DNA from 3 places in the Pediococcus inopinatus genome. Region 3 is predicted to be linked to each of the others. Evidence: a T-box and tRNA genes for the amino acid it is inferred to sense, from the RefSeq annotation. Region 3 holds a T-box; the other regions hold tRNA genes.
The links. A T-box is a leader RNA that pairs with one kind of tRNA and senses whether it is charged. The one in region 3 lies ahead of ileS (isoleucine--tRNA ligase), so its partner is inferred to be a tRNA-Ile.
Positions count from the first base shown of each region.

Region 1: it has a tRNA-Ile gene. The T-box ahead of ileS (isoleucine--tRNA ligase) is inferred to sense a tRNA for this amino acid. The anticodon was not compared.
Region 2: it has a tRNA-Ile gene. The T-box ahead of ileS (isoleucine--tRNA ligase) is inferred to sense a tRNA for this amino acid. The anticodon was not compared.

Region 1 is NZ_CP019981.1:1,171,102-1,181,776, reverse strand. Features, by position in the region: gene PI20285_RS06020 (amino acid permease) at 1-877, shown strand, start outside; gene PI20285_RS06015 (metallophosphoesterase family protein) at 1,000-1,608, shown strand; gene PI20285_RS06010 (YutD family protein) at 1,651-2,247, shown strand; gene PI20285_RS06005 (TIGR01457 family HAD-type hydrolase) at 2,258-3,028, shown strand; gene PI20285_RS06000 (TIGR01906 family membrane protein) at 2,997-3,656, shown strand; gene PI20285_RS05995 (VTT domain-containing protein) at 3,694-4,332, opposite strand; gene PI20285_RS05990 (IS110 family RNA-guided transposase) at 4,567-5,796, opposite strand; gene PI20285_RS05985 (S1 RNA-binding domain-containing protein) at 6,147-6,527, shown strand; rRNA gene PI20285_RS05980 (16S ribosomal RNA) at 6,883-8,460, shown strand; tRNA gene PI20285_RS05975 (tRNA-Ile) at 8,551-8,625, shown strand; tRNA gene PI20285_RS05970 (tRNA-Ala) at 8,639-8,711, shown strand; rRNA gene PI20285_RS05965 (23S ribosomal RNA) at 8,886-10,675, shown strand, end outside.
Region 2 is NZ_CP019981.1:1,497,882-1,508,556, forward strand. Features, by position in the region: tRNA gene PI20285_RS07625 (tRNA-Asn) at 1-14, opposite strand, end outside; rRNA gene rrf (5S ribosomal RNA) at 21-137, opposite strand; rRNA gene PI20285_RS07635 (23S ribosomal RNA) at 230-3,152, opposite strand; tRNA gene PI20285_RS07640 (tRNA-Ala) at 3,327-3,399, opposite strand; tRNA gene PI20285_RS07645 (tRNA-Ile) at 3,413-3,487, opposite strand; rRNA gene PI20285_RS07650 (16S ribosomal RNA) at 3,578-5,155, opposite strand; gene lysS (lysine--tRNA ligase) at 5,655-7,127, opposite strand; gene dusB (tRNA dihydrouridine synthase DusB) at 7,222-8,229, opposite strand; gene hslO (Hsp33 family molecular chaperone HslO) at 8,356-9,240, opposite strand; gene ftsH (ATP-dependent zinc metalloprotease FtsH) at 9,370-10,675, opposite strand, start outside.
Region 3 is NZ_CP019981.1:1,067,340-1,078,014, reverse strand. Features, by position in the region: gene ftsA (cell division protein FtsA) at 1-1,116, shown strand, start outside; gene ftsZ (cell division protein FtsZ) at 1,143-2,429, shown strand; gene PI20285_RS05410 (cell division protein SepF) at 2,513-2,938, shown strand; gene PI20285_RS05405 (YggT family protein) at 2,952-3,203, shown strand; gene PI20285_RS05400 (YlmH family RNA-binding protein) at 3,272-4,063, shown strand; gene PI20285_RS05395 (DivIVA domain-containing protein) at 4,077-4,901, shown strand; T-box leader at 4,900-5,111, shown strand; gene ileS (isoleucine--tRNA ligase) at 5,157-7,952, shown strand; gene PI20285_RS05385 (cold-shock protein) at 8,141-8,374, shown strand; gene PI20285_RS05380 (NUDIX hydrolase) at 8,397-8,936, shown strand; gene PI20285_RS05375 (hypothetical protein) at 8,946-9,233, shown strand; gene PI20285_RS05370 (5'-methylthioadenosine/adenosylhomocysteine nucleosidase) at 9,243-9,929, shown strand; gene PI20285_RS05365 (cysteine desulfurase family protein) at 9,981-10,675, shown strand, end outside.

The sequences.
Region 1 (10,675 bases), 100 kb from region 3:
CGTACTAGTCTTTATACATTACAAAACTTCTGTCGGACATGCTTCACTTTCAAATTTAGTGGCCTTTGGTGGCTTCTTTCCTAAAGGGATTAAAGGGTTTATTTTGTCATTTCAAATGGTAGTTTTTGCTTTTGTTGGTGTTGAAATGGTTGGCATGACAGCGGCAGAAACACAAGATCCTCGCAAGGTAATTCCTGAGGCAATAAATGATATTCCAATGCGAATTGGATTGTTTTATGTGGGAGCCTTATTTTTCTTGATGGCCATATTTCCATGGAAATATATCTCACCAACCTCTAGTCCCTTTGTCCAAGTTTTTCAAAACATTGGCATTAAAGGGACAGCGGCAATTATAAATTTTGTAGTATTAACTGCAGCAGCATCTGCTTGTAATAGTGCGTTATTTACGACAGGAAGAATGTTATTTTCGTTAAGTTACGGGAGTAAGTCAAAAGTAGGTAAGAAATTAGGTCGGTTATCGCATACTCAAGTACCGGCTAATGCTATATTGGTTTCGGCGCTAGTAATCGCTTTAGCAGTTATTTTAAATATTTTTGTTCCTGGAAAAGTCTTTACATTTATATCTAGTGTTGCTACAACTTGTTTTCTATTTATTTGGGGCGCAATTGTGCTAGCACACCTGAAGTACCGTAAGCAATTAAAAAATACAACGCATACTGATGTGAAGTTTAAGATGCCTTGGTATCCATATAGTGATTATATTGTATTGATTTTTTTAACCTTTGTTGGTTTTGTGTTGATATTAAAGGTTGATACACTGATCGCATTGATTGGTTCGTTACTTTGGTTTGCGGTTCTGAACTGTATTTACATTATGAGGAAAAAGAAGAAACATACAATTAAAAGGGATCAATAAAACGGGAGAAAGTAAATTTTTCTCGTTTTTTATTGTAAATTAAGCATAATAAAGAAAAATTAACCAGTTTTTAGCCGAGTGTTATATACTGGAATGGAACACATTGAAAATGAGGGATTGTTTTGAATTTTTTTACAGCTGATACACATTTTTTTCATAAGGATTTGTTGGGTGATAATGATTTTGCCCCGCGCCCATTTCCAGATGTTGAAACTATGAATCAAAGAATTATTAAAAATTGGAATGCCAAAGTGAAGTCGACAGATACGGTGTATCATTTGGGTGATATTGCGCTTTATTTTACCCATCCAGCAGGACTTTCAAACGAAGCAGTTTTTAGTGTATTGAAGTCTTTAAATGGTCATCTTGTTTTAATTAAGGGAAATCATGATAGTCGTGCTTTTTTCAAATATTTGGCTAGTCATAACTTTATGGTAGATGGGAAGCCCAAATTTGAGTTTCATGATGTGGGAGTGTTAATTAAGTTTAATCATCGGCAATATTATATGACACACTATCCAATGATGATGGGGATTGTCAAACAAATCATTAATTTACATGGCCATATTCATCATTATAGTGTAAATATCAAGGAAGACATAAATGTGGGTATTGATACTCCGGAAAAAGATTATTTGAATTACAAAATTCCCTTTGGAACACCATTCTCGGAAACGGATATTGAGCAAATGGTTCAAGGAAAGTTTGAGGATTTTGGCAAACGTGGTTAGAAACAAAATATAAGCTAATATAAAGAAAAAGGAGGCAGACGCATGACTAATGCTCAGAGTAAGGACGATAGTGACGAAAAAACAAATAGACGGCCTGTAATTAATACCGTTGATCTTTTAGACGATGCCAATATTTTGATAAATGGTCACCAGTATCAACTCGTTAGTGATGAGCGAAGCGCTTTTGATCGTGAACAGTTGGCTGAACGCTTTAGCCCGGTTTTAAGCAAGTATGACTATATTGTTGGTGATATTGGTTATGAACAGCTGCGGCTTCGTGGCTTTTATAGCAACGACGATCGGAATGCCAAGGACACTGAAAAGCAAAGTGCTATTCAAGACTATTTATTGGAATTTTGCAATTTTGGTTGTGCTTATTTTATTTTAAGAAATTTAAGTGTAAATAAACCAGCCAAGCAGCGTAGTTTGAGGACAAAGGAAACAACCAAAAAGCCAACCAATAAGAATGCTAGTAAAAATAAGCGTCCAAATAAGCGGGTACGTAAGTTCAAACAGAAACCTTTTGTTGAAGAAAAAATAACTGAACAAAAAGCTAAGCCAGTTAATCATAGACAAAATAAAATTACAGAAGTTCATAAAAGAGGCAAACGTTCATTCACAATAAGAGAGACTAAATGAGGAAGAAAAAATGATTTCAGATTATAAAGGATATTTAATTGATTTAGATGGAACAATTTATCGTGGTCGTGACCAAATTCCGGCAGCAGCTAGATTTGTCAAACGATTACAAGATACACATACTGATTTTTTGTTTGTGACGAACAATACAACCAAGTTACCAGAAGATGTAGCCAAAAACCTGCGGGATAATCATAATATTAATGTCACGGCCGATGAAGTCTATACAGCTGGACTGGCAACCGCTGATTATTTAGACGGGATAGCTGGCGACAAGCGTAAAGTTTATGTCATTGGTGAACTAGGGTTAAAGCAAGCACTTTTGAACAAAAAATTTACATTTGATGAGGTTCATCCAGACTGGGTGGTTGTTGGATTGGACTATGATGTTACTTATCATAAATTTGAATTAGCAACTTTGGCTATAAAACGAGGTGCGACATTCATTGGAACAAATGCAGATACAAATTTGCCTAATGAGCGAGGATTAGTTCCAGGAGCGGGTTCTTTAATTGGAATGGTAGAACGAGCTACCCAACAAAGAGCCACGTATGTTGGTAAACCAGAGACGATCATCATGCAAAAGGCAGTTAGACAAATTGGTTTAGCCAAGGAAGATGTGGTTATGGTTGGGGATAATTACATGACTGATATTTCGGCTGGAATTAATTTTGGTATTGACACGTTACTTGTGTATACCGGCGTTTCAACCCGTGAATTTGTAAAGAAGCAAGAAGTTCAACCGACTCATGAAATTCAGTCGTTTGATGAATGGAAGTAATAGTATGAAATGGCGTAGGCTTGGGCAGTGGTGTGCTTTTCATTTATTTGGAATCACTTTGTCAATTTTTTTAGTTATTAACTGTACATTTCTTTATAGTTGGACTTTGAAGTGGTATCACGTGTTGGCAACAGTCAATATGTCGAAAATACAGTTAATGCATAATTACCATCAGTTAATCTATTACTTAAGTTTTCCATGGATAAAACATTTAAAAATGACTGATTTTCCAAGCTCTAGTGCAGGACTGCAACACTTTGCAGACGTAAAAAATTTGTTTATGCTTAATGAAGTTGTTTTAGTAATTTCAGGAGTAATCTTTTTCTTTTTTATCCGTGAATTAATTAAAACAAAATCTCTTTGGCAAGTTATTCGACCACTACAGATTGCCGCTGTGGTTCCTATATTAGTGGCAGTTATGATGAGTATATCGTTTAATCAGTTTTTTATAGTTTTTCATGAATTGTTATTTAGAAATGATGACTGGATGTTTGACCCCCAAAAAGATCCGATTATAAATGCACTACCTGAGGAATTCTTTTTACAGTGTTTTGTACTAGTATTTATTTTTATTGAATGTTTTTATCTAATTTTTATTTGGATTGGAAGAAAGCAGATAAAAAAATAAGCCTTATATTCGGTTGTGAATATAAAGGCTTATTTTTTTATGCACTTTTACGTGCTTTTAAAAATGAAATGAGGATAGGAATTAACGAAATGAGGATAATTCCAATTACGATAGCTGAGAAATGCTGTTTGACAATCGGAAAATTTCCGAAGAAGTAACCGGCGCCACAACACAAGGCAACCCAGGTCGAAGCACCAAGCATATTAAAAACAATAAATTTACGATACTTGAACTGACTGCCTCCCGCCACGAATGGGGCGAAGGTCCGGATGATTGGCATATAACGAGCAAATGTTATTGAAATGCTACCATAATGATTGAGAAAATTACGTGATTCTTCGAGTTTTTGTTCATTGATAAACTTACCGAACAAATGATGTTCAGTCAGTGTATTACCAACCCAGCGGCCAATGAAAAAATTAGTAGAATCGCCAAGTACGGCTGCCAAGAAAAGTAAAAAAACAAAAATCCAAATATTTAGACCATACATGGGATTAGCTGAAAGAGCAGCAGCAGCAAACAATAGTGAATCGCCGGGTAGAAAAGGTAAAATCACTGCCCCAGTTTCAATGAAAATAATCGCAAACAAGATGAGATAGGTCCAATCACCAAATGCACTTACAATAGAAACTAAATGCGTATCAATATGTAAAATAAAATCAATAAGAAATGACACAATATTCCTCCGTGTTCAGTAAGCCAACTGTTATTTTGAAACAGGAGTATTGTATCATACTTCGACATTGGCTAAAATAAGGAATAAGAAATTATAAGCCTTGTGGTAATAAGTCAAGTATGTAAAAAGCTTTGTTTTTATTATTAATCAGTTCTTGAGAGTATAGCTTCCCCAGCCCACTAAAACAGTTAATTTAGCGGGTTAAGAAGGGACTCAGTATCGTAAACTCGAAAGCTATACCACTTTGGGTGGTATATAAAATTGATGGTTTCTAAGCAAGACTTCCACCAATCTTACAAGCTTTCGTGCCGTCAAGACAATAGCTCGACGATGACGATACTTGGGTACCTCTTCATATTTTTTGTGGTAATAGCGTTGGTAAGTAACATCATAACGTCTTATCGAGTTGGCAGCTTCAACTAGATAATAACGAAGATATTGATTACCCTTACGAGTTCGTGGTGTAGCTTGACGAACGCTTGTGCCTGATTCATGTGGTAACCAAGCCAGGCCAGCATACTTGGCAATATGACTTTCATCGGGAAAACGTTCAATTTGACCAATTTCTGCCACAATACCAGCCGCATAAACTGGGCCAATACCGGGAACACTAGTTAAACAATTGATATCTGTGATTTGAGTAGATATCTGTGTAATTGTTTTATCCAAAACTTGGATTTGTTTTTTTAACATCCGAATTTCATTCGCATAGACCGCCAAAATTTCATCAACAGAATCTGTTACGACTTTTGATAGGCGATAAGAAGAACGGGTTGCTTTCTTAATAGCTTTAGCAACGGCTTCGGCATCACCAAACTTACCGTGAGCTAACTGTTGAAGATGGGTGACTAATTCATCAAGAGGTAGCGCCGCTGCCTCGTCCAAGGTTAACTCTTCATCAGTAATTAGGGTCATCATAGTTGAACCAAAAACGGATGTTGGCAGCTCCCGTTCTAACGTATTACAACGATAATAAAGATTATTCAAAAAATGATTTTTAGAATCAGTCATTTGTTTAACCAAGTGATAACGTTCCCGTGTTAGACGTTGCAAAGCCACATAGTTTTCTTGGCGAGCAACTGAAGTTCCCAGTGGTTTGATCCGTAACAAATCAGCTAATTGTTTGGCATCAATCGCATCCGTCTTACCATCATCAAATAACTGGCTAAAATGATGTGACGTATAGGGGTTAATGGTGATAACCGATAAGCCTAAGGCTTGTAACTCGCTATCTTCGGCGAAAAAAGTCATCGGATGAAAATTATAGACCGAGGTGGCTTCCATACCAACAGTTATCTTTTCATAATGGTGGGTTTTAGTCTCAGTTAAGATTACCTGTTTAATTTTAACGGCACCATTAAGATCATTAGTAGTTTCATCTTGAAAACGGCAATGTTGATCAGAATCTAAAGCACAAAAGTCTAATTTATTTTTACCAACATCAATACCTAAATATAAATTCATAGGATAGGACCTCCTTTCACTTTGAATTAATTGGATAAGCTTAGGTGCTGCGTGATGTTCCCTAATTCCAACTCTAACGGGCATCCTCGCAATATAAGAAGACTAGATTAAAAGATTCAGCTGCGTGTCACGCGAGTGAACACGAATCAAATTAATCGCTACAGCTTGTGGTTTGCGGTGTTTCGAATTGTCTGGGCGGCGCGCTTATAACGTAGATAATCTACAGGAGATGAAAGCCTATACCAGTTGGACCTAAATCCAATGAACAATTAGAGAATATCACGCAACATCTAAGTAGGGAATAGTAAATAACAAAGTTTCAAATTATATAATACGAGGAGATGTTTAAAATGTTAAAGAATGGGGATGTTATTCAAGGCACAATTACTGGTATTAAGACATATGGAATTTTCTTAGAAAATCAAGAATTGAATTTTAAAGGACTGGTTCATATATCTGAATGTAGTGAAGAATTTGTCAAAGACTTAAACGATTTGTATAGGATAGGTCAGAATCTATCTTGTCTGGTTGTTGATATTGATCCAACTAATGCCCACGTTAGTTTATCGATTCGAGCACTGAAACAGAAAGTAAATGTTCATAGACATCCAATTCCAGAGTCTGTTCATGTTTATCATAAATTTTATTGGACCAATAATGAGAATAACATCGGATTTCAAAGTGTTGCTGATGAGTTAAAGAGTTGGAAGATTCAGGCTACACATGAATAAAAATTCTATACGTAGTTAGGAATTAAGCAAGCCGAAAGGAAAACTTCAAATAAATCCTTGACCGAGTAAAGTATTCTTGGTACTATATTAAATGTTGCTTCAAACGAAAGCAGATAATTGTTAAAGGTATTTGAAAATGATTGTTGACTTTTAGAATTTGAAATGATAAAGTTAAATAGTTGCGTTGAGGCGTTTAACGCTTCCAACAGTGACTTAGTAGACCTTTGAAAACTGAACAAAGTTTCGACAAAGTAAAATGTGTAGGGTCTTCAAATGAAAATTTTGAAGCAAACATTTGCGAAGTCAATTCGTTTTAAACAATGAAACAACAAATGAGCTTGTAAAAACTCAAGTATAATATGAGAGTTTGATCTTGGCTCAGGATGAACGCTGGCGGCGTGCCTAATACATGCAAGTCGGACGCACTTTCGTTGAATGATTTAGAGATGCTTGCATCGAAGATGATTTTAACTATAAAGTGAGTGGCGAACGGGTGAGTAACACGTGGGTAACCTGCCCAGAAGTGGGGGATAACACCTGGAAACAGATGCTAATACCGCATAATAAAGTAAACCGCATGGTTTTCTTTTAAAAGATGGCTTCGGCTATCACTTCTGGATGGACCCGCGGCGTATTAGCTAGTTGGTGAGATAAAGGCCCACCAAGGCTGTGATACGTAGCCGACCTGAGAGGGTAATCGGCCACATTGGGACTGAGACACGGCCCAGACTCCTACGGGAGGCAGCAGTAGGGAATCTTCCACAATGGACGAAAGTCTGATGGAGCAACGCCGCGTGAGTGATGAAGGCTTTAGGGTCGTAAAACTCTGTTGTTGGAGAAGAACGTGTGTGAGAGTAACTGCTCATGCAGTGACGGTATCCAACCAGAAAGCCACGGCTAACTACGTGCCAGCAGCCGCGGTAATACGTAGGTGGCAAGCGTTATCCGGATTTATTGGGCGTAAAGCGAGCGCAGGCGGTTTCTTAAGTCTAATGTGAAAGCCTTCGGCTTAACCGAAGAAGTGCATTGGAAACTGGGAAACTTGAGTGCAGAAGAGGACAGTGGAACTCCATGTGTAGCGGTGAAATGCGTAGATATATGGAAGAACACCAGTGGCGAAGGCGGCTGTCTGGTCTGTAACTGACGCTGAGGCTCGAAAGCATGGGTAGCGAACAGGATTAGATACCCTGGTAGTCCATGCCGTAAACGATGAATGCTAAGTGTTGGAGGGTTTCCGCCCTTCAGTGCTGCAGCTAACGCATTAAGCATTCCGCCTGGGGAGTACGACCGCAAGGTTGAAACTCAAAAGAATTGACGGGGGCCCGCACAAGCGGTGGAGCATGTGGTTTAATTCGAAGCTACGCGAAGAACCTTACCAGGTCTTGACATCTTCTGCTAACCTAAGAGATTAGGCGTTCCCTTCGGGGACAGAATGACAGGTGGTGCATGGTTGTCGTCAGCTCGTGTCGTGAGATGTTGGGTTAAGTCCCGCAACGAGCGCAACCCCTATTATTAGTTGCCAGCATTAAGTTGGGCACTCTAGTGAGACTGCCGGTGATAAACCGGAGGAAGGTGGGGACGACGTCAAATCATCATGCCCCTTATGACCTGGGCTACACACGTGCTACAATGGACGGTACAACGAGTTGCGAGACCGCGAGGTTAAGCTAATCTCTTAAAACCGTTCTCAGTTCGGACTGCAGGCTGCAACTCGCCTGCACGAAGTTGGAATCGCTAGTAATCGCGGATCAGCATGCCGCGGTGAATACGTTCCCGGGCCTTGTACACACCGCCCGTCACACCATGAGAGTTTGTAACACCCAAAGCCGGTGGAGTAACCTTCGGGAGCTAGCCGTCTAAGGTGGGACAGATGATTGGGGTGAAGTCGTAACAAGGTAGCCGTAGGAGAACCTGCGGCTGGATCACCTCCTTTCTAAGGATATTTAGAAACGGAAACCTACACATATGTCGAAACTTTGTTTAGTTTTGAGAGGTCTACTCTCAAATGTATACCGCGCGAAACGGGCCTATAGCTCAGCTGGTTTAGAGCGCACGCCTGATAAGCGTGAGGTCGATGGTTCAAGTCCATTTAGGCCCATTGATACATTTTTGGGGAATTAGCTCAGCTGGGAGAGCGCCTGCCTTGCACGCAGGAGGTCAGCGGTTCGATCCCGCTATTCTCCATTGACGGCTTAGCCGTCGAATTTGTTCTTTGAAAACTAAATAATATCGAAAAATTTTCTAATTTTAATTATCAGATAATTAAACCGAGAACATTGCGTTTTATAGAGTTTTACAACAAGATTAGTTCTTAAAATAATCGCTAAACTCAAAACCACTTTATCTTCGATAAAGTTAGGTTAAGTTATAAAGGGCGCATGGTGAATGCCTTGGCACTAGGAGCCGATGAAGGACGGGACTAACACCGATATGCTTCGGGGAGCTGTAAGTAAGCTTTGATCCGGAGATTTCCGAATGGGGAAACCCAACAACATTAATCCGTTGTTACCACTACGTGAATTCATAGCGTGGCTGGAGGTAGACGTGGGGAACTGAAACATCTCAGTACCCACAGGAAGAGAAAGAAAAATCGATTCCCTGAGTAGCGGCGAGCGAAAGGGGAACAGCCCAAACCAGGAAGCTTGCTTCCTGGGGTTGTAGGACTGAACATTTGAGTTACCAAAGATTTTCATAGCCGAACAGTCTGGGAAGACTGGCCAGAGCGGGTGATAGCCCCGTAGGCAAAATGAAGATCCCTCAGTTCAGGATCCTGAGTACGGCGGAACACGTGTAACTCCGTCGGAATCCGGGAGGACCATCTCCCAAGGCTAAATACTCCCTAGTGACCGATAGTGAACCAGTACCGTGAGGGAAAGGTGAAAAGCACCCCGGAAGGGGAGTGAAACAGTTCTTGAAACCATGTGCCTACAAGAAGTCAGAGCCCGTTAATGGGTGATGGCGTGCCTTTTGTAGAATGAACCGGCGAGTTACGTTTGCATGCCAGGTTAAGTTGAAGAAACGGAGCCGTAGCGAAAGCGAGTCTGAATAGGGCGACTGAGTATGCAGATGTAGACCCGAAACCAAGTGACCTACCCATGTCCAGGTTGAAGGTGCGGTAAAACGCACTGGAGGACCGAACTCGTGTACGTTGAAAAGTGCTGAGATGAGGTGTGGGTAGCGGTGAAATTCCAAACGAACTTGGAGATAGCTGGTTCTCTCCGAAATAGCTTTAGGGCTAGCCTCGGACTTAGGATCATGGAGGTAGAGCCACTGTTTGGACTAGGGGCCCATCTAGGGTTACTGAATTCAGATAAACTCCGAATGCCATTGATTTATGTCCGGGAGTCAGACGGTGAGTGATAAGATCCATCGTCGAAAGGGGAACAGCCCAGACCACCAGTTAAGGTCCCTAAATATATGTTAAGTGGAAAAGGATGTGGAGTTGCATAGACAACTAGGATGTTGGCTCAGAAGCAGCCATCATTTAAAGAGTGCGTAATAGCTCACTAGTCGAGTGATTCTGCGCCGAAAATGTACCGGGGCTTAAACATATTACCGAGACTGTGGATGCCACCGTAAGGTGGCGTGATAGGAGAGCGTTCTAAGGGCGATGAAGGCAGACCGTGAGGACTGTTGGAGCGCTTAGAAGTGAGAATGCCGGTATGAGTAGCGAAAGACAGGTGAGAATCCTGTCCACCGAATGACTAAGGTTTCCTGGGGAAGGCTCGTCCTCCCAGGGTTAGTCGGGACCTAAGTCGAGGCCGAGAGGCGTAGACGATGGATAACAGGTTGAGATTCCTGTACTAGTTAAACTTGTTTGAACAATGGAGGGACGCAGTAGGCTAAGGAAAGCACACAGTTGGATAAGTGTGCCCAAGCAACAAGTCTTAGATAGAGTCAAATGCTTTATCTTTTAAGGACAAGTTGTGATGGGGAGCGAAATTTAAGTAGCGAAGTTCCTGATGTCACACTGCCGAGAAAAGCTTCTAGTTAGAGTTTAACTACCCGTACCGCAAACCGACACAGGTAGTCGAGGAGAGTATCCTAAGGTGTGCGAGAGAACTCTCGTTAAGGAACTCGGCAAAATGACCCCGTAACTTCGGAAGAAGGGGTGCTGATCGCAAGATCAGCCGCAGTGAATAGGCCCA
Region 2 (10,675 bases), 430 kb from region 3:
TGAGCTATGCCGGAATAAACGCATGGCAACGTCCTACCCTCGCAGGGAGCGATCCCCCAACTACTCTCGGCGTTAAGAAGCTTAACTTCTGTGTTCGACATGGGAACAGGTGTATCCTTCTCACTATCGTCACCACACTTCTCCGATCCACTTCCGCGGCTCGTGTGAAAGAAATTTATTCTCTCAAAACTAAATAATATCGAAATCTTCTCTTTGAGAACACCACTTTGTGGTTAAGTCCTCGACCGATTAGTATTGGTCCGCTCCATGTATCACTACACTTCCACTCCCAACCTATCTACCTGATCATCTCTCAGGGGTCTTACTTCCATAAATGGAATGGGAAATCTCATCTCGAGGCGAGTTTCACACTTAGATGCTTTCAGCGTTTATCTCATCCATACGTAGCTACCCAGCGATGCTCCTGGCGGAACAACTGGTACACCAGCGGTATGTCCATCCCGGTCCTCTCGTACTAAGGACAGATCCTCTCAAATTTCCTACGCCCGCGACGGATAGGGACCGAACTGTCTCACGACGTTCTGAACCCAGCTCGCGTACCGCTTTAATGGGCGAACAGCCCAACCCTTGGGACCGACTACAGCCCCAGGATGCGATGAGCCGACATCGAGGTGCCAAACCTCCCCGTCGATGTGAACTCTTGGGGGAGATAAGCCTGTTATCCCCAGGGTAGCTTTTATCCGTTGAGCGATGGCCCTTCCATACGGTACCACCGGATCACTAAGCCCGACTTTCGTCCCTGCTCGACCTGTCTGTCTCGCAGTCAAGCTCCCTTGTGCCTTTACACTCTGCGAATGATTTCCAACCATTCTGAGGGAACCTTTGGGCGCCTCCGTTACTCTTTAGGAGGCGACCGCCCCAGTCAAACTGCCCACCTGACACTGTCTCCCGCCACGCTTAGTGGCGCGGGTTAGAGGGTTCACACAACGAGGGTAGTATCCCACCAACGCCTCCACCGAAACTAGCGTTCCGGTATCTACGGCTCCTACCTATCCTGTACAAGTTGTACAAACACTCAATATCAAGCTACAGTAAAGCTCCATGGGGTCTTTCCGTCCTGTCGCGGGTAACCCGCATCTTCACGGGTATTATAATTTCACCGAGTCTCTCGTTGAGACAGTGCCCAGATCGTTACACCTTTCGTGCGGGTCGGAACTTACCCGACAAGGAATTTCGCTACCTTAGGACCGTTATAGTTACGGCCGCCGTTTACTGGGGCTTCATTTCAAAGCTTCGCCGAAGCTAACTCATTCACTTAACCTTCCAGCACCGGGCAGGTGTCAGCCCCTATACGTCATCTTACGATTTTGCAGAAACCTGTGTTTTTGATAAACAGTCGCCTGGGCCTATTCACTGCGGCTGATCTTGCGATCAGCACCCCTTCTTCCGAAGTTACGGGGTCATTTTGCCGAGTTCCTTAACGAGAGTTCTCTCGCACACCTTAGGATACTCTCCTCGACTACCTGTGTCGGTTTGCGGTACGGGTAGTTAAACTCTAACTAGAAGCTTTTCTCGGCAGTGTGACATCAGGAACTTCGCTACTTAAATTTCGCTCCCCATCACAACTTGTCCTTAAAAGATAAAGCATTTGACTCTATCTAAGACTTGTTGCTTGGGCACACTTATCCAACTGTGTGCTTTCCTTAGCCTACTGCGTCCCTCCATTGTTCAAACAAGTTTAACTAGTACAGGAATCTCAACCTGTTATCCATCGTCTACGCCTCTCGGCCTCGACTTAGGTCCCGACTAACCCTGGGAGGACGAGCCTTCCCCAGGAAACCTTAGTCATTCGGTGGACAGGATTCTCACCTGTCTTTCGCTACTCATACCGGCATTCTCACTTCTAAGCGCTCCAACAGTCCTCACGGTCTGCCTTCATCGCCCTTAGAACGCTCTCCTATCACGCCACCTTACGGTGGCATCCACAGTCTCGGTAATATGTTTAAGCCCCGGTACATTTTCGGCGCAGAATCACTCGACTAGTGAGCTATTACGCACTCTTTAAATGATGGCTGCTTCTGAGCCAACATCCTAGTTGTCTATGCAACTCCACATCCTTTTCCACTTAACATATATTTAGGGACCTTAACTGGTGGTCTGGGCTGTTCCCCTTTCGACGATGGATCTTATCACTCACCGTCTGACTCCCGGACATAAATCAATGGCATTCGGAGTTTATCTGAATTCAGTAACCCTAGATGGGCCCCTAGTCCAAACAGTGGCTCTACCTCCATGATCCTAAGTCCGAGGCTAGCCCTAAAGCTATTTCGGAGAGAACCAGCTATCTCCAAGTTCGTTTGGAATTTCACCGCTACCCACACCTCATCTCAGCACTTTTCAACGTACACGAGTTCGGTCCTCCAGTGCGTTTTACCGCACCTTCAACCTGGACATGGGTAGGTCACTTGGTTTCGGGTCTACATCTGCATACTCAGTCGCCCTATTCAGACTCGCTTTCGCTACGGCTCCGTTTCTTCAACTTAACCTGGCATGCAAACGTAACTCGCCGGTTCATTCTACAAAAGGCACGCCATCACCCATTAACGGGCTCTGACTTCTTGTAGGCACATGGTTTCAAGAACTGTTTCACTCCCCTTCCGGGGTGCTTTTCACCTTTCCCTCACGGTACTGGTTCACTATCGGTCACTAGGGAGTATTTAGCCTTGGGAGATGGTCCTCCCGGATTCCGACGGAGTTACACGTGTTCCGCCGTACTCAGGATCCTGAACTGAGGGATCTTCATTTTGCCTACGGGGCTATCACCCGCTCTGGCCAGTCTTCCCAGACTGTTCGGCTATGAAAATCTTTGGTAACTCAAATGTTCAGTCCTACAACCCCAGGAAGCAAGCTTCCTGGTTTGGGCTGTTCCCCTTTCGCTCGCCGCTACTCAGGGAATCGATTTTTCTTTCTCTTCCTGTGGGTACTGAGATGTTTCAGTTCCCCACGTCTACCTCCAGCCACGCTATGAATTCACGTAGTGGTAACAACGGATTAATGTTGTTGGGTTTCCCCATTCGGAAATCTCCGGATCAAAGCTTACTTACAGCTCCCCGAAGCATATCGGTGTTAGTCCCGTCCTTCATCGGCTCCTAGTGCCAAGGCATTCACCATGCGCCCTTTATAACTTAACCTAACTTTATCGAAGATAAAGTGGTTTTGAGTTTAGCGATTATTTTAAGAACTAATCTTGTTGTAAAACTCTATAAAACGCAATGTTCTCGGTTTAATTATCTGATAATTAAAATTAGAAAATTTTTCGATATTATTTAGTTTTCAAAGAACAAATTCGACGGCTAAGCCGTCAATGGAGAATAGCGGGATCGAACCGCTGACCTCCTGCGTGCAAGGCAGGCGCTCTCCCAGCTGAGCTAATTCCCCAAAAATGTATCAATGGGCCTAAATGGACTTGAACCATCGACCTCACGCTTATCAGGCGTGCGCTCTAAACCAGCTGAGCTATAGGCCCGTTTCGCGCGGTATACATTTGAGAGTAGACCTCTCAAAACTAAACAAAGTTTCGACATATGTGTAGGTTTCCGTTTCTAAATATCCTTAGAAAGGAGGTGATCCAGCCGCAGGTTCTCCTACGGCTACCTTGTTACGACTTCACCCCAATCATCTGTCCCACCTTAGACGGCTAGCTCCCGAAGGTTACTCCACCGGCTTTGGGTGTTACAAACTCTCATGGTGTGACGGGCGGTGTGTACAAGGCCCGGGAACGTATTCACCGCGGCATGCTGATCCGCGATTACTAGCGATTCCAACTTCGTGCAGGCGAGTTGCAGCCTGCAGTCCGAACTGAGAACGGTTTTAAGAGATTAGCTTAACCTCGCGGTCTCGCAACTCGTTGTACCGTCCATTGTAGCACGTGTGTAGCCCAGGTCATAAGGGGCATGATGATTTGACGTCGTCCCCACCTTCCTCCGGTTTATCACCGGCAGTCTCACTAGAGTGCCCAACTTAATGCTGGCAACTAATAATAGGGGTTGCGCTCGTTGCGGGACTTAACCCAACATCTCACGACACGAGCTGACGACAACCATGCACCACCTGTCATTCTGTCCCCGAAGGGAACGCCTAATCTCTTAGGTTAGCAGAAGATGTCAAGACCTGGTAAGGTTCTTCGCGTAGCTTCGAATTAAACCACATGCTCCACCGCTTGTGCGGGCCCCCGTCAATTCTTTTGAGTTTCAACCTTGCGGTCGTACTCCCCAGGCGGAATGCTTAATGCGTTAGCTGCAGCACTGAAGGGCGGAAACCCTCCAACACTTAGCATTCATCGTTTACGGCATGGACTACCAGGGTATCTAATCCTGTTCGCTACCCATGCTTTCGAGCCTCAGCGTCAGTTACAGACCAGACAGCCGCCTTCGCCACTGGTGTTCTTCCATATATCTACGCATTTCACCGCTACACATGGAGTTCCACTGTCCTCTTCTGCACTCAAGTTTCCCAGTTTCCAATGCACTTCTTCGGTTAAGCCGAAGGCTTTCACATTAGACTTAAGAAACCGCCTGCGCTCGCTTTACGCCCAATAAATCCGGATAACGCTTGCCACCTACGTATTACCGCGGCTGCTGGCACGTAGTTAGCCGTGGCTTTCTGGTTGGATACCGTCACTGCATGAGCAGTTACTCTCACACACGTTCTTCTCCAACAACAGAGTTTTACGACCCTAAAGCCTTCATCACTCACGCGGCGTTGCTCCATCAGACTTTCGTCCATTGTGGAAGATTCCCTACTGCTGCCTCCCGTAGGAGTCTGGGCCGTGTCTCAGTCCCAATGTGGCCGATTACCCTCTCAGGTCGGCTACGTATCACAGCCTTGGTGGGCCTTTATCTCACCAACTAGCTAATACGCCGCGGGTCCATCCAGAAGTGATAGCCGAAGCCATCTTTTAAAAGAAAACCATGCGGTTTACTTTATTATGCGGTATTAGCATCTGTTTCCAGGTGTTATCCCCCACTTCTGGGCAGGTTACCCACGTGTTACTCACCCGTTCGCCACTCACTTTATAGTTAAAATCATCTTCGATGCAAGCATCTCTAAATCATTCAACGAAAGTGCGTCCGACTTGCATGTATTAGGCACGCCGCCAGCGTTCATCCTGAGCCAAGATCAAACTCTCATATTATACTTGAGTTTTTACAAGCTCATTTGTTGTTTCATTGTTTAAAACGAATTGACTTCGCAAATGTTTGCTTCAAAATTTTCATTTGAAGACCCTACACATTTTACTTTGTCGAAACTTTGTTCAGTTTTCAAAGGTCTACTAGGACGCTGTTAAAAGATATTAATTAATTTTGACAGCTATATAATAATAGCATCAGCAATTAATTGTGTCAAGAAGAATTTGAAATAACTCTTTTGCCTCAACACCACATCTCTTAAGCAACGGGTACTAGTATAACCAAAAAAGCGTCCATTGGTCAATACCCAATTTCATCATAATTCCATATCATATTGATGCGAATCTTATAAAATCTAAAAAACACGAACGATTATATCATTTGACGCCTTTTTATTTCTATTTATCTCATTCATAGATCAATTTTATCATTTTTAATATATTACTATCTGCAAAACAAAAAAATAAACTATTTGCAAAAAAATGCAAATAGTTTATTTTATCTCTATTTATCTGGACGCATTGTTGGGAATAATAACACATCACGAATTGAAGGTGCATCTGTTAAAAGCATAACTAACCGATCAATTCCAATTCCAAGTCCACCAGTTGGCGGCATTCCGTATTCCAAAGCTTCGATAAAGTCTTCATCAATACCTTCGGCTTCATCATTTCCTTGCTCACGTTCAGCAACTTGTGCTTCAAAACGTTCACGCTGGTCAATCGGATCGTTTAACTCGGTAAAGGCATTAGCAAATTCATTACCCTTGATGTAGAGCTCAAAACGATCTGTGAATCGAGCATCGTCAGGGTTTTTCTTAGCCAAAGGGGAAATTTCTACTGGATGACCATAAATAAAGACCGGTTGCGTTAATTTATCTTGAACTAACTGTTCGAAGAATTCATTAATGATATGACCAACTTGCCACCATTCTTCATAGTGAATCTTATGTTCATCAGCTAATTTGCGAGCATCTTCCAAATACATCTTGGGCCAGAAATCAACCCCAGTATACTTTTTAATTGCATCAACCATGTGCATGCGATCAAAATCTTTGCCTAGATCTAGATCAGTTCCCTGATAAGTGATTTTACCATCTGGCGAAACTGCTTTAACGGCTGCTTTAAAGATTCCTTCTGTTTCGTTCATCACATCATGAAAATCAAAATAAGCAGTATAAGTTTCTAGCATTGTGAACTCAGGATTATGACGCGTATCCATCCCTTCATTCCGGAAAACACGGCCAATTTCATAGACTCGTTCCATTCCGCCGACAATCAGTCGTTTTAAATGAAGCTCCAAAGCAATTCGGAGATACAGGTCAATATCTAACGCATTATGATGGGTAACAAATGGACGTGCATTTGCACCACCGGCTTGACCATGCAAAACTGGTGTCTCAACTTCGGAATAATCCAAGTTGTCCAAGTATTTACGAACTGCACTAATAATCTTGGTTCTTTTGATGAAGCGTGCAAAACTATCATCATTAGAAATAAGATCCAAATAGCGTTGACGATAAATTTGTTCCACGTTTTGCAAACCGTGATATTTATCAGGAAGTGGACGTAGGGCCTTTGTAAGAAAAGTTAAGTCTGTTGCCTTAACCGTTAATTCTCCCATATCCGTTTTCATCACTTGTCCAGTAATACCGATAAAGTCACCTAAATCAGCTTGTTTAAAAAGTGCATATTCATCTTCACCAACCGTATCTTTACGTACGTAAATCTGCATCGTACCTTTGCGATCTTTAAGATCTGCAAAGCCTACTTTGCCTTTACCACGTTTAGACATCATTCTTCCGGCAATCGTTGCCTGAACATTCTTTTCCTCTAACTCTTCTTTATCTAGATCACTGTATTGTTCATGAAGTTGATTAGTTAAATGGGTCCGTTTAAATGCATGTCCAAAAGGATCAATCCCCTTATCACGTAAATCCTGCATTTTCTGGCGCCGAACTTTCAACTGATCGTTCATATCTTGCTCTTTTTGTGCCACTTAAAAATCCTCCTCTACCATTAGTCTCACGTATCTATGATGCCTATTTTGCACCAAAAAAGCAAGTGGATAATCACCTTGCCATTTGTTGACGTTTAATTTCTCGCTCTTGTTGCTTCTCTGCAAACTGGTCAAAGATGTCATCCATCTCTTTCTCAGATTCCGCATTATTCAACGCAACCTTAGTTCTTGCAGAATGGGAAATTCCCTTAAGGTAGTATGCAGCCTGCGTTCTAAATTCCCGAGGGCCAACATAATCGCCTTTTAGCTCTACCAAACCATGTAAATGTTCCTTCGCAATTCTGATCTTTTCGGCTGGTTCTGGCTCGTCCACCAGTTCACCAGTTTCAAGATACTTGGAAACTCGGTTCAGCATCCAAGGATTTCCTAAAACTGCCCGACCGATCATCACTGCCGTCGAACCAACTTCGTCCAACATCCGTTTTGCATCTTCAGCAGTCCGGACATCCCCATTTCCCATAAATGGAATTGTGAGTTGATCTGAAACTTCTTTTAAAATGTTCCAGTCGGCGTGTCCTGTATACATTTGTTTTCGTGTTCGACCGTGCATAGCTAATGCCGAAGCACCGGCACGCTCTGCAGCCAATGCATTCTCAACCGCAAAAATATGATCGGAATCCCAGCCAGTTCTCATCTTAACAGTCACTGGCTTCTTAACAGCGTCTGTTACATAAGAAACCATCTCATAAACTTTGTTGGGATCTAGAAGCCAACGTGCGCCAGCTTCTGTTTTGACAACTTTATTGACGGGACAACCCATATTAATATCAATAATATCGGCTTCAGTATGCTGATCCACAAACTTAGCAGCTTCTACCAAAGTTTCTTTAGTGCCCCCAAAAATTTGAATACTCATTGGATGCTCATGAGGATCCACATTCATCATACTCAAAGTTTTCTTATTTTTATACATGATTCCTCGATCAGAAATCATTTCACAAACAACTAGTCCTGCGCCAAATTTTTTACAAATTAGACGAAAGGCAGAATTTGTTACACCGGCCATCGGTGCCACAACAAGCTGATTGGGAATTGTTACATCACCAATTTGCCATTCCATATTTTTCACCTCATAAAAAGTGGTCTAAGTTACGTTAATTAAATCAGTTCATTGGGATACAATCTCTCGTTTACTGACATCATGAGATTTATCATAGCACACAACTGATATCCTACCAAACAAAACTCAATTCTGAGCTTGAAGTAAAATAGTTTTCAGTTCAGTTTCGTCAAATTGATATTTGTTTCCGCAAAAACGACAATTAACTTCTGCACCATGGTCCTCTTGAATCATCGTTTCAATTTCTTTGGCAGGCAAACTTGCCATTGCAGCTGCAAACCGTTCTTTGGAACAATCGCAGACAAAAGAAACGGGCATTTTATCCAAAACTTTTATTTTGTCATCACTAAATAACAACTTCAAAATATCTTCAGGTGTTTTTCCTTGTCTCAATAAATCTGACACAAGGGGTAAATTGGATAAGGTGGTTTGTAACCGATTGATGGCCTCATCACTTGCCCCGGGCATCACTTGAATCATGAATCCTCCAGCAACTTCAACACTCTCATCTGGATTCACAAAAACAGATACTCCAACTGAAGATGGAATTTGTTCTGATTGGGCCAAGTAATACGTGAAATCATCACCGATTTCACCGGAAGCCAATCCAACGTTACCAGTAAATGGATCCTTTAAACCCATATCCTTAGTAACCGATAATGTTCCTTGATTACCAACAGCCTTGCCCACATCGATATGATGCTGCTTGTTCAACGGTAATGAGACATGCGGATGCTGTAGATATCCTTTCACCGTCCCATTAGCATTGCCGTCAACGATAATTCCGCCAACCGGGCCGCCACCATTAATTCTAACGGTCATTTTATCGTCGCCCTTTAGTAACGATCCAGCTAACATGATCGTACCCACTAGTGAGCGACCTAGCGCAGCGGTGGCAGCACTCCATGTATCGTGCCGCTTTTGAGCTTCTTGAACCAGATTGGTGCCATTAATCACATAGGCCCGAAACATCCCATCGTTAATGATACTTTTTATTAAATAATCTTTCATGTTTTCTCCTCAGCTTTTCTTTTCACCGTCTTATATTTTCACACATTTTGTTGTCGAAACCAACCCAATGATACAAAAAACAGTAAACTTTGGAATTTGTCCAAAAGTTTACTGTTCTATAGTTTGAATTTAAAGATTTGTGTCATCATCTGAATGATCATCTTGTGAATCCTTTGAAGAATCACCAGAATTTTGATCGTGAGAACTTGGCAAACGATGATCACTGCCAGATGCATCCGAATCATGTTCACTTGGTGTATTCAGAGTTGTATCTGAATCATCCTTGTTATCATCATCCGCATGACGTTCAGCTTCTTTACGCTCTAATTCACGTTTGGATTCTTCGAATGTAGCAGCTTTTTCACTTGGAAAATCAGATGCTGCCCCACTTTCAGGCATCTTTCCGGTCTTAAACAAGCTTAAAATTTGCTTTTCATCCAAAGTTTCATACTTCAACAAGGCTTCAGCAATGATCTTATGCTGTTCACGATGTGAAGCAATGATATCTAATGCAGTCTGATGGCCTTCATCAGTAAGCCGACGAATTTCATCATCGATGACACCGGCCGTCTTTTCAGAATAAGCAGGACCGTTTTCGCCATAGTATGATTGTCCAGGTGCTGACAACTCAACTTGACCAATCTTGTCGCTCATCCCGTACTGAGTAACCATTGCTCGAGCGATTCCAGTGGCTTGTTCAAAGTCATTAGAAGCGCCAGAAGATTTAGAATTAAAAATCGTCTCTTCAGCAGCACGACCACCCATTAAACCAGCAATCTGCTCCATGGCGTCTTTTTTAGACATCAAGTTTTGATCTTCACGAGGAAGCATGATGGCATAACCGCCAGCACGACCTCGAGGGACAATTGTAACTTTATGAACAACTCGAGCGTCATTCAAAACTAACCCAACAATTGTATGACCGGCTTCATGATAAGCCACCGTCTTACGTTCAACAGGACTAACAACAGCATTCTTCTTGGCTGGACCAGCAATAACTCGATCTTCAGCTTCATCCAAATCAGAAGCATCAATAACCTTCTTATTACGGCGTGCCGCAAGTAATGCAGCTTCATTTAGCAAGTTTTCAAGATCTGCACCAACAAACCCTGGAGTCTGTTTTGCGATCTCATTTAAATCGACATCTTTATCTAAAGGCTTGTTTTTAGCATGAACTTTCAAAATTGCTTCACGGCCACGAACATCTGGACGACCAACTAAGATCTTTCGATCAAATCGGCCAGGACGGAGTAAGGCTGGATCTAAGACATCAGAACGGTTAGTAGCCGCCATGACAATCACACCTTCATTACCCGTGAATCCATCCATTTCAACCAGCAATTGGTTCAAAGTTTGTTCACGTTCATCATGGCCACCGCCAACGCCACTACCACGTTGACGACCAACCGCATCAATTTCATCAATGAAAATGATC
Region 3 (10,675 bases):
GGAATTCCAGCAAATTTATTAAAAATTGAGCCTTGTCGTGGTATGATTGCGATTGCAGAGACGTCTCGGGAAATCACGAATCAAGATGTGGTTAACATGGCTAATGCGGCTTCTGTACACAGTCTGCCTCCAGAACAAGAAGTAATCGATGTTTTGCCTGATGAATTTGTTGTTGATGGTTTTGATGGCATTAAGGATCCTCGGGGAATGGTTGGCGTTCGTCTAGAAATGAACGGAACTGTTTTAACCGGTCCTAAGACCATTATTCACAACACAAAACGGGCAATTCAGCAAGCCGGATTACATTTGACAGATCTCGTCTTGAATCCGTTAGCATTAGGAAAAACCGTTCTAAACGACGGTGAGCAGGATTTCGGAACTGTCTTAATTGATTTGGGCGCGGGCCAAACGACAACGGCAATTATTCATGACCATCATTTGAAGTATACATATGTTGATCAAGAAGGCGGTCAGTTTGTTACAAAAGATATTTCCGTTGTTTTAAATACCTCACTGAGTAATGCTGAAAAGCTTAAACGTGAATATGGTTATGCTTTTGCTGAAGGTGCCAGTGATGATGGCTTTCCAGTGGAAGTGGTGGGGCAATCAGCACCTACCCAGGTCACTGAGAAGTATTTAGCGGAAGTTATTGAAGCAAGACTAGAACAAATCTTAACCAACGCTTATAATCATCTTGACAGCATTGATGCATTAGATATGCCAGGTGGTGTTGTAATTACCGGAGGCGCAGCTGCAATTCCTGGAATTCAGAGTTTAGCAGCCGACATTTTTGGAACAAATGTAAAAATATATGTTCCAGAACCAATGGGATTGAGACACCCGGCTTTCTCACAGGCGTTTGCATTACTTAATTATGAAGCTTCCTTGAGTGAAGTGGATTTCTTGGCTAAAAGTGCAATGGTTTCGGGCACACGGCCAGTACCTGAGCAACAGACGTTTGATGATACAGAGGATGTTGACCAAGCAGAGTCAGAGCCTAATACGCAGTCAGCTCCTAAACGAGTTAAAAAAACCAAACCAAAGAAAGAGACATCTTTTTCTTTTAGCAACATGTTTGCTAGTTTGAAACGTTGGTTTAGCGAATTCTTTGATTAACTTTTAAAATAATGGAGGAAAACGGGATGGAATTTACAATGGATGATGAACAAAATGCTGGCGCAAATATCAAGGTAATTGGTGTCGGTGGCGGAGGTAGTAATGCCGTTAATCGGATGATTGCTGAAGGTGTAAAGGGCGTTGAATTTATCGTCGCAAACACTGATGTCCAAGCTTTGAAACAATCTAAAGCAGATACTAAAATTCAATTAGGACCGAAATTAACTAAAGGACTAGGTGCTGGTTCAACTCCTGAAGTTGGGAGTAAAGCGGCACAAGAAAGTGAACAAACTATTTCTTCTGCACTTGAAGGCGCCGACATGGTGTTTGTAACTGCCGGAATGGGTGGTGGTACCGGTACTGGTGCTGCACCATTAGTTTCTAAGATTGCTAAAGAAACAGGTGCTTTAACTGTTGGAGTTGTAACACGACCATTCAGTTTCGAAGGACCTAAGCGAGCTCGTTTTGCGGCCGAAGGGGTTGCCAAAATGAAGGAGCAAGTGGACACTTTAATCATTATTGCTAATAATCGTTTATTAGAAATGGTCGATAAGAAGACTCCAATGATGGAAGCATTTGGTGAAGCAGATAACGTTCTTCGCCAAGGTGTTCAAGGAATTTCTGATTTAATTACCTCTCCAGGTTATGTCAACCTTGATTTTGCCGATGTTAAAACAGTTATGTCTAATCAAGGCTCAGCTCTAATGGGAATTGGTTCTGCAAACGGTGAAAACCGGACTGAAGAAGCAACTAAGAAAGCTATTTCTTCACCATTATTAGAAGTTTCAATCGATGGTGCAGAACAAGTTCTGTTAAATATTACTGGTGGACCAGATCTTTCCTTATTTGAAGCACAAGCTGCTTCAGAAATTGTTGCCAAAGCTGCTACTGATGACGTTAATATCATCTTCGGTACATCAATTGACGAAAACATGAAAGATGAAGTTCGAGTTACAATTATCGCAACTGGAATTGATAAGAAGAACGAGCGTCCACTTCATCGAGCAACACCAAGAACAAGTTTTGATACACCCGCAAGCACAAACTCTACGGTATCAACACCATCGTTCAGTGAACCAACGACTAACAATGCGGCACCAAAACAAGAAGAGAAAGAAACTAAAAAAGACGATCCGTTTGGAGACTGGCAGTTACGTCAATCTAATTCAAATGGTGTACGTCCAACATCTGTCGAGGATGATAGCGAATTTAAAGATATTGAAAAGAAAGATTTCAACGTTTTTAATGATTCTGATAATGACGATGATAAAGGTATGGACACACCTCCATTTTTCAAACGTCGTCGCAAGTAATTAAATAGTAATTTGGAACTGGGAACAAGACAGCTGTTTTGTCCCAGTTCTTTGATACAGCGTCAATTTAGGAGGCGTTCTGTATGGCATTAAGCGATCGATTTAATAAGTTGTTTGGCATAGACGATCCAGATCATGCGTCAGATGAAGATCCTGATCTCAATGTGGCAACAACGACAGATAATAGGGTGGAAACAATGGACAATATTTCGGGTTCTAAAAGTCAAATTGCGTTATTTGAGCCACGTATTTTTAGTGATGCCAAAGAGGCGGCTAAACAATTAATCTCAGGGCAAGCCGTAATTTTAAATTTTGAACGAATTGATGATAGTCAAACGAAGCGGATTGTTGATTTCCTTTCAGGTACATTATTTGCCATCGATGGCTCAATCGAAGAAGTGGGAACACAAATCTTTTTGTGCACCCCAAATAGTTTCGAAATAAATGGTAGTTTGTATACAAATATTCAAAATGGAGATCTAAGCAAAAACGATCTAAATAAGGAGTAAACATTTGGTCTTTATATTTACAATTTTAAGTAAACTTATTCAGTTATATATGTTATTGATTTTTGTCTTTGTCTTAATGTCATGGTTTCCAGGAGCTTATCAGACCAAGTTAGGACAATGGCTAATAAAGTTATGTATGCCATATCTAAAAATATTCCGATTTATTCCTCCGTTTTTTGGATTGGACTTTTCTCCAATTGTGGCTATTCTGTTACTTGAAATGGCACAATATGGAATTGCTGCGCTTAGTAGTTTTTTCTATTAGGGATAAATTTGAATGCTCCTTAATGAGGATATATTTAGATTAGGTACTTTCTAAGAGGTAAGTTAAAAATGGACAATATTATGCAACATTTTCGTTCTGAAGAAGCTCCATTTGTTGAAGAAGCGACAGGATGGATTCAGGAAGTCCGTGATCAAAATCGTTTTATCTTAACCAATTTTCTTAATCCACGAGAGAAGTTTATCTTAACGACTTTAGTAAATCGTCTAGATGAAATTAAGATTCAGAGTTTTGGGGGATATCCGGGTGCCGAAATGAGTCGTTCACTCATTTTTCCGGACTATTTTGTTCCTGAACAACAAGATTTTAATGTCACGTTATTGGAAATTCAGTATCCTATTAAATTTGCCAGAATTCACCATCGAAATGTACTTGGAACGATCGCAAACATGGGGATCGAAAGAAATACGTTTGGTGATATTATTTCTAATGGTGAAGATTGGCAGTTTTTTGTGAAGTCAGAAATGGTTGATTTTTTCCTCTCTCAGGTTGGAAAAATTGGAAATATTAAGGTTCGTTTAATCGAAAAAGAGTTAAATGAAGCTATTGAACCAGATAATGATTGGGAATCTGGAACCACAACTGTTGCTTCAGTTAGAGTTGATGCAATCGTGGCGGAAGGTTTTCATATTTCACGAAATCATGCCAAGGAACTGATTGAAGAACGAAAAGTGCAGTTGAACTGGAAACTGCATCAACGTCCAGACTTTGAACTGGTTGAAAATGATTTATTATCGGTTCGTGGTTATGGTCGAATTCGTCTTGATAGTATTGAAGGTAAAACTAAGAAAGACAAAATTCGAGTTTTGCTTTCAATCATAAGTAGCAAAAAGAAAAAATAATGGAGGAATCAGTATGACTTTAGATCCAGTTGATATTCAGAATAAACAATTTTCGAATAAAATGCGCGGATATAATCCAATTGAAGTTGATGAATTCATACAACATGTTGCCATTGAATATCGGCAGGCTCTAGATAAAATTTCAAATTTGGAAAAGCAAGTTGAGAATGCAGAAACAAAGCTTGAATATTTTGATGATATGAAAGAAGCACTCAATAAATCTATTTTAGTAGCTCAGGATGCGGCTGATAAAGTCAAGAGCAGCTCAAAACGAGAAGCGGAACTAACTATGGAAGAAGCCCAAAAAGAAGCAGATGGAGCTGTTCAGAAAGCAAAAGTTAGTGCCGAGGCTGTAATTGATGAGCAAGCTGAAAAAGCGAAAAAATTAATTATGGCTACCAATGAATTGAGAAAGAACGCGCGCTTGTATCGCCAAAGAGTGCAGGTTTTGGTTGATTCACAACTTCAGATGATTAATGGTAGTGAGTGGGATAGTATCTTAAAAGAGGACCAAGACGTGCAAGTTAGTGATTTAAAAGAGGCAATGTTGCATACAGGAACGCTTGACAAGATTAAAGCTGCAAGTGTAAACTCAGTTGATGAGGAAGACGCTGGTGACATTACACCTGCTGTAGAGCCAACTACTGAAAGTAATTCTTTGGTTGAGAATCCACAAACGTCTACCGAGTCAAAAGATAAAGACAAAGCTGAAGAATCTGATGAAAAATCGGAAGAAACGGACCGTTCTCAGAGAGAGACAGTCGTTGTTTTCCCTGATGAAGAAATTACGTCTTCTCATCAGAATTCTGGCTTACATGTCAGTGCTAAAAATAAATAATTTTTCTATGAAGAGAACACATTGAAAGTGGGTTCCTGTCAGCGAGCTAGCGAATTGATGAGAGGCTAGCCAGGAACTACTTTACGATATCATCTCTGAGTTATCGAATCGATTTTTGTAGATGCGATCGGTTGAAAAGCCGTTATTTAATTAAGAAAAACTGTTAAGGTTTTTAAAATTGGGTGGTACCACGAAGACTTCGTCCCTTGTGACGAGGTCTTTTTATATTCAAAAAAATAGAGGAGTGACAAACTTATGCGTATAAAAGAAACCCTTAATTTAGGGAAAACAAAGTTTAAAATGCGGGGAAATTTACCTGTTAATGAAGCCAAGCGTGAAGAGGTTTGGGCAGAAAACAAGATTTATGAAACACGGCAAAAATTAAATGAGGGCAAGCCTTCGTTTGTTTTACATGATGGACCTCCATATGCAAATGGAAATATCCACATGGGTCACGCAATGAATAAGATTTCTAAAGATATCATTGTCCGGTATAAATCGATGTCTGGCTACCGTGCTCCTTATGTGCCAGGATGGGATACTCATGGTTTGCCAATCGAACAACAATTGACCAAAGAAGGCTATGATCGCAAGAAGATGTCGACAAGTGAATTCCGCAAACTTTGTCGTGAATATGCCTTAAAGCAAGTTGATATGCAAAGAGAAGACTTCAAACGCTTGGGTGTAGCTGGCGAATGGGATAATCCTTATTTGACTTTGAAACCAGAATTTGAAGCGCAAGAAATCCGTACCTTTGGGAAAATGGCTGAAAAGGGCCTGATTTTTAAAGGTAAGAAGCCGGTATTTTGGTCATGGTCCTCTGAATCTGCGATGGCAGAAGCGGAAGTTGAATATCATGATGTAACTTCGCCATCAGCATTCTTTGCTGAACAAGTGGTTGATGGCAAAGGTGTTTTAGATACTGATACGTATTTGGTTGTTTGGACAACCACGCCGTGGACAATTCCAGCTTCTGAAGGGGTAACAATTGATGCTAGTTTTGATTATTCAGTTGTACAACCAGCAGGTGATGATCGTAAGTTTGTGATTGCATCTGAATTAGTTGATAATGTGGTTGAAAAATTTGGCTGGGAAAACGTCAAAGTTCTTAAAACTGTTAAAGGTAAGGAGCTAGATCGGGTTCTTACCCAACATCCTTTCTACCCAGATCGTAAATTGGTTGTTATGTTAGGCGACTTTGTCACATTAGATGCCGGAACTGGATTAGTTCATACTGCTCCTGGATTTGGGGAAGATGATTTCCGAGTTGGTAAAGAATACGGACTAGATATTCTAGTACCAGTCAATGATCAGGGCTACATGACTGAAGAAGCCGGTAAAGATTTCGAAGGTGTCTTCTATGAAGATGCGAACCAAATCGCATTAGATAAACTGAAAGATGCTAATCTTTTACTAGATTACATGCCATACAAGCATAGCTATCCTTTCGATTGGCGGACTAAGAAGCCAGTGATTTTCCGAGCAACACCACAGTGGTTTGCTTCTGTTGATAAAATTCGAGACCAAATTTTAAGTGCCATTGATGATGTAAAATTCTCACCAGATTGGGGTAAGAAGCGTCTTTACAACATGATTCGTGATCGTGGCGATTGGGTTATCTCACGTCAGCGTGTTTGGGGTGTGCCATTGCCAATTTTCTATGGCGAAGATGGTGAAGCAATCATGACCCAAGAGACGATTAATCATGTTGCCGATTTATTCGAAGAACATGGATCTGATATCTGGTTTGATTGGGATGCTAAGGATCTTCTTCCAGAAGGGTTTACTAGTGAGCATTCACCAAAGGGCACATTCACTAAAGAAACTGATATTATGGATGTTTGGTTCGATTCTGGTTCGTCACATCAAGGTGTGCTGGCAGAACGTGATTACCTTACTTATCCAGCTGATCTGTATTTAGAAGGATCTGATCAGTATCGGGGATGGTTTAACTCTAGTTTGATTACTAGTGTGGCCGTTTCGGGTCATGCACCATACAAGCAAGTTGTTTCCCAAGGATTTACCCTTGATGGTCAAGGCCATAAGATGAGTAAGTCACTTGGCAATACAATTGTGCCAAGTGAAGTGATTAAACGAATGGGTGCTGAGATTGTTCGTTGGTGGGTTGCTTCTGTGGATTCTTCGTCAGATGTACGCGTTTCGATGGATAACTTTGTCAAGACTTCTGATAGTTATAAGAAGTTGCGGAATACGTTACGCTACTTACTTGCCAACACGACAGATTATGAACCAGCAACTGATAAAGTAACCTTTAAAGATTTAGAATCTGCAGACCAATACATGTTGATTAAGTATAATAAATTGGTTCAAGCTTTACTGGATGATTATGAAGCTTATGACTCCTTAAATATTTACAAACGGGTTATGAACTTTGTGATTACTGATCTGTCTGCTTTTTATCTCGATTTTGCTAAGGATGTTGTGTATATTGATCCTGAAAAGAGTCAATCACGGCGATCAATGCAAACAGTTTTCTATGAAATCTTGGTTGGTTTAACAAAACTGTTAACCCCAATCTTGCCACATACCATGGAAGAAATCTGGGAGTACTTGAAAGAACCTGAAGACTTTGCTCAATTATCAGAAATGCCAGTTGTTCAAAAATTCGATAATCAAGATCAGATTTTTGAGGATTGGGAACAATTCAAAACTGTCCGTTCTAATGTGTTAAAAGCGTTAGAAGAAGCACGGGATAGTAAGATGATTGGGAAATCAATGGAAGCACAAGTTAATCTGTATGCTGACGCCGACACAAAGAAGCTTTTGGATGAATTAAATACAAATGTGCGTTTAATTCTGATTGTGTCAAAATTAGAAATTCATGACTTGAAAGATGCTCCTGATGATGCTGAACAATTCAAAGGAATGGCCGTTAAGGTCCTTGTTGCAGAAGGTTCTGTTTGTGCCCGTTGTCGAATGACAAAGACGGATGTTGGAGCCGATGATGCCTATCCTGAACTTTGTGCACGTTGTGCTAAAATTGTTCGTGAGAATTATCCAGAAAGTATTGAAACAGGCCTAGAAGAATAGGTTGTTCAAAAAAAATCCGATTTAAATTTTGTTTGAGTTTGACTCTGACAGAATTTTGATCGGATTTTTTGTTCAGTTTTAGTAAATGTGCACGGTAATCAATTTACTTTTTTCAAAATAATCAGTATGATGTTAGAAGGAGTAGGTCGTAGCCTAGATTTTAAAATTAGGCTAATGGGAGGTTTCGTATGGAACACGGCACAGTTAAAAGTTTTGATAAAGACAAGGGTTTTGGATTCATTAATTTGGACGATGGTACAGAAGTGTTCGTCCACTATTCAGCCATTGAAGGTGAAGGGTTCCGTTATTTGCACGAAGGCGATGAGGTTAGTTTACTAGTTGTTCAAGGTGCTAAGGGATTACAAGCAGTCAAAGTTAGTGTGCTTCCCCTTGATACTGATTCGGAATCGTCAGTAGAATAATTAAGCGAAAGAGAAGTTATTTATGGAATTAGAAGAGAAAGTTGTAAAAAATGAGCCCCGATATAACGGAGAAATTATTGATGTTTATCAACAGACGGTGAAATTACCAAATGGCGATTTAGCTAATCGAGATGTTGTTTTGCATCAAGATGCAATTGCAGTTCTAGCAATTACAGATGAAAATAAAGCCCTTTTTGAAAAACAATGGCGGGCACCAATAAAAAAAGTTACAATCGAAATTCCGGCTGGAAAAGTTGAATCTGGTGAAACTACCGAGGTCACAGCTGTTCGAGAATTAAATGAAGAAACTCGTTATCAAGCTGGTGAGCTTAAACGAATTTCAGGTTTTTATTCAACTCCTGGTTTTGCAGATGAATACATGACGCTTTATATGGCTACGAATTTAGAACCTGTAAAAACTGAATTGCCACAAGATAAAGATGAAAACTTGCAATTACTTGAGCTTTCGTTAAAAGAAGCATTGGCAGGCGTTGCGGATGGTTCTATTGAAGATGCAAAAACCGTTTTGGCCATTTACTATTGGCAAAGTTTGAATAAGTAGGTGAAGTCTGTGAAGGATGACGAACAACAAGAAAATCTCACACGTGAAGATTATCAGCGCCAAAAGCAAGCAGAGGAAGAAAAGTTTAGCCAACGGGATCGAAAACGGGTCCAAGTAGAAAAAGAGTATGCCCGGACACATGATGAAAATATCGATGAAGAAACGGTTGTAGAACCAAATGTGCGAAATACCGCGGAACGTAAAAGTCGTAATCTCGGAAGAAAACTGAATTGGATTATTTTCGCGCTGGTTGTGGCAATTGTAATTGTTTATTTAATACTATTTTTTGTGAAATGAGGATGAATAATGAAGTATGGTGTAATTTGTGCAATGGAAGAAGAAATTAAGAGTTTGCACAGCGCGTTAGACATTGAAAAAGAAACAGAAATTAATGGCATTATTTTTTATGAGGGCACGATTAACAATAATGAAGTTGTCTTGGTGCGTTCCGGAATTGGTAAAGTGGAGGCCGGCATTACAGCCGCTTTATTAGTAACGAATTTTAAAGTTGATGCCTTAATTCATTCTGGCTCAGCTGGTGGGATTGGTAGTGGTTTATCAGTAGGCGATGTGGTTATTTCAACCCAAACCCTTTACCATGACGTGGATGCAAGAGCCTTTGGTTATGAATTAGGCCAATTACCAGGTCAACCTGCACGCTTTGATGCAGACCAAAATTTGATTAGTGAATTGTCACTAGCGGGCGAAAAAACAGGCCTAAATATCAAAACAGGTCTGATTGTAACTGGGGATCAGTTTATTAGTAGTTCTGAAAAAATTCAAGAAATTTTAAAGAACTTTCCTGATGCACTTTGTTGTGAAATGGAAGGTAGTGCGATTGGACAAGTCGCCCATCAATTTAAGGTACCTTTTGTAGTTATCCGCGCAATGTCTGATGTTGGTGACGAAAATGCGGGAGTCTCATTTGACGACTTTATTATTGAAGCTGGCAAACAGTCCGCAAAAATGTTATTGGCATTGTTTAATAAGTAAAAAAGTCGATCATTGATTTTTAGTTGAGACATAAAGGAGAGTGGAATTAGCATGAAACAAGTTTATTTTGATAATGCCGCAACTACGCCGATGGCTCCTGAAGTGGTCGAGAAAATGACTGAAGAAATGAGTCACGATTTCGGTAATGCTTCAAGTACCCATGCGTTTGGACGCAAAGCACGAATGACTTTAGACCAAAGTCGGCAAATTATTGCAGACAGTATCAATGCTAATGAAGACGAAATTATTTTTACTAGCGGTGGGACTGAAAGTGATAATACTGCGATTATGGAAACGGCGATTGCACGCAAGAATTTAGGCAAACATATTATCACGACCGCGATTGAACATCCTGCAGTTTTAAAGACCCTGGCTGCTTTAGAAAAAACGGGTTATGAGGTAACCTATTTGCCAGTTGATAAAAATGGTCTAATTAGCTTAGATGATTTTAAGGCGGCTTTGCGGGATGACACCATTTTAGTGACAATTATGATGGGAAATAATGAAGTTGGCAGTCATATGCCAATCCACGAGATTGGTGAGATTCTAAAGGACCACCAGGCTTGGTTTCATACAGATGCGGTTCAGACTTATGGCTTGTTGGATATTGATGTTAAACGCGACCATATTGATTTATTATCAACATCTGCCCATAAACTGAATGGACCAAAGTTTCTCGGTTTCTTGTACAAACGTGACGGTGTGAACTTTCCAAGCTTTTTAAAAGGCGGCGAACAAGAAGACAA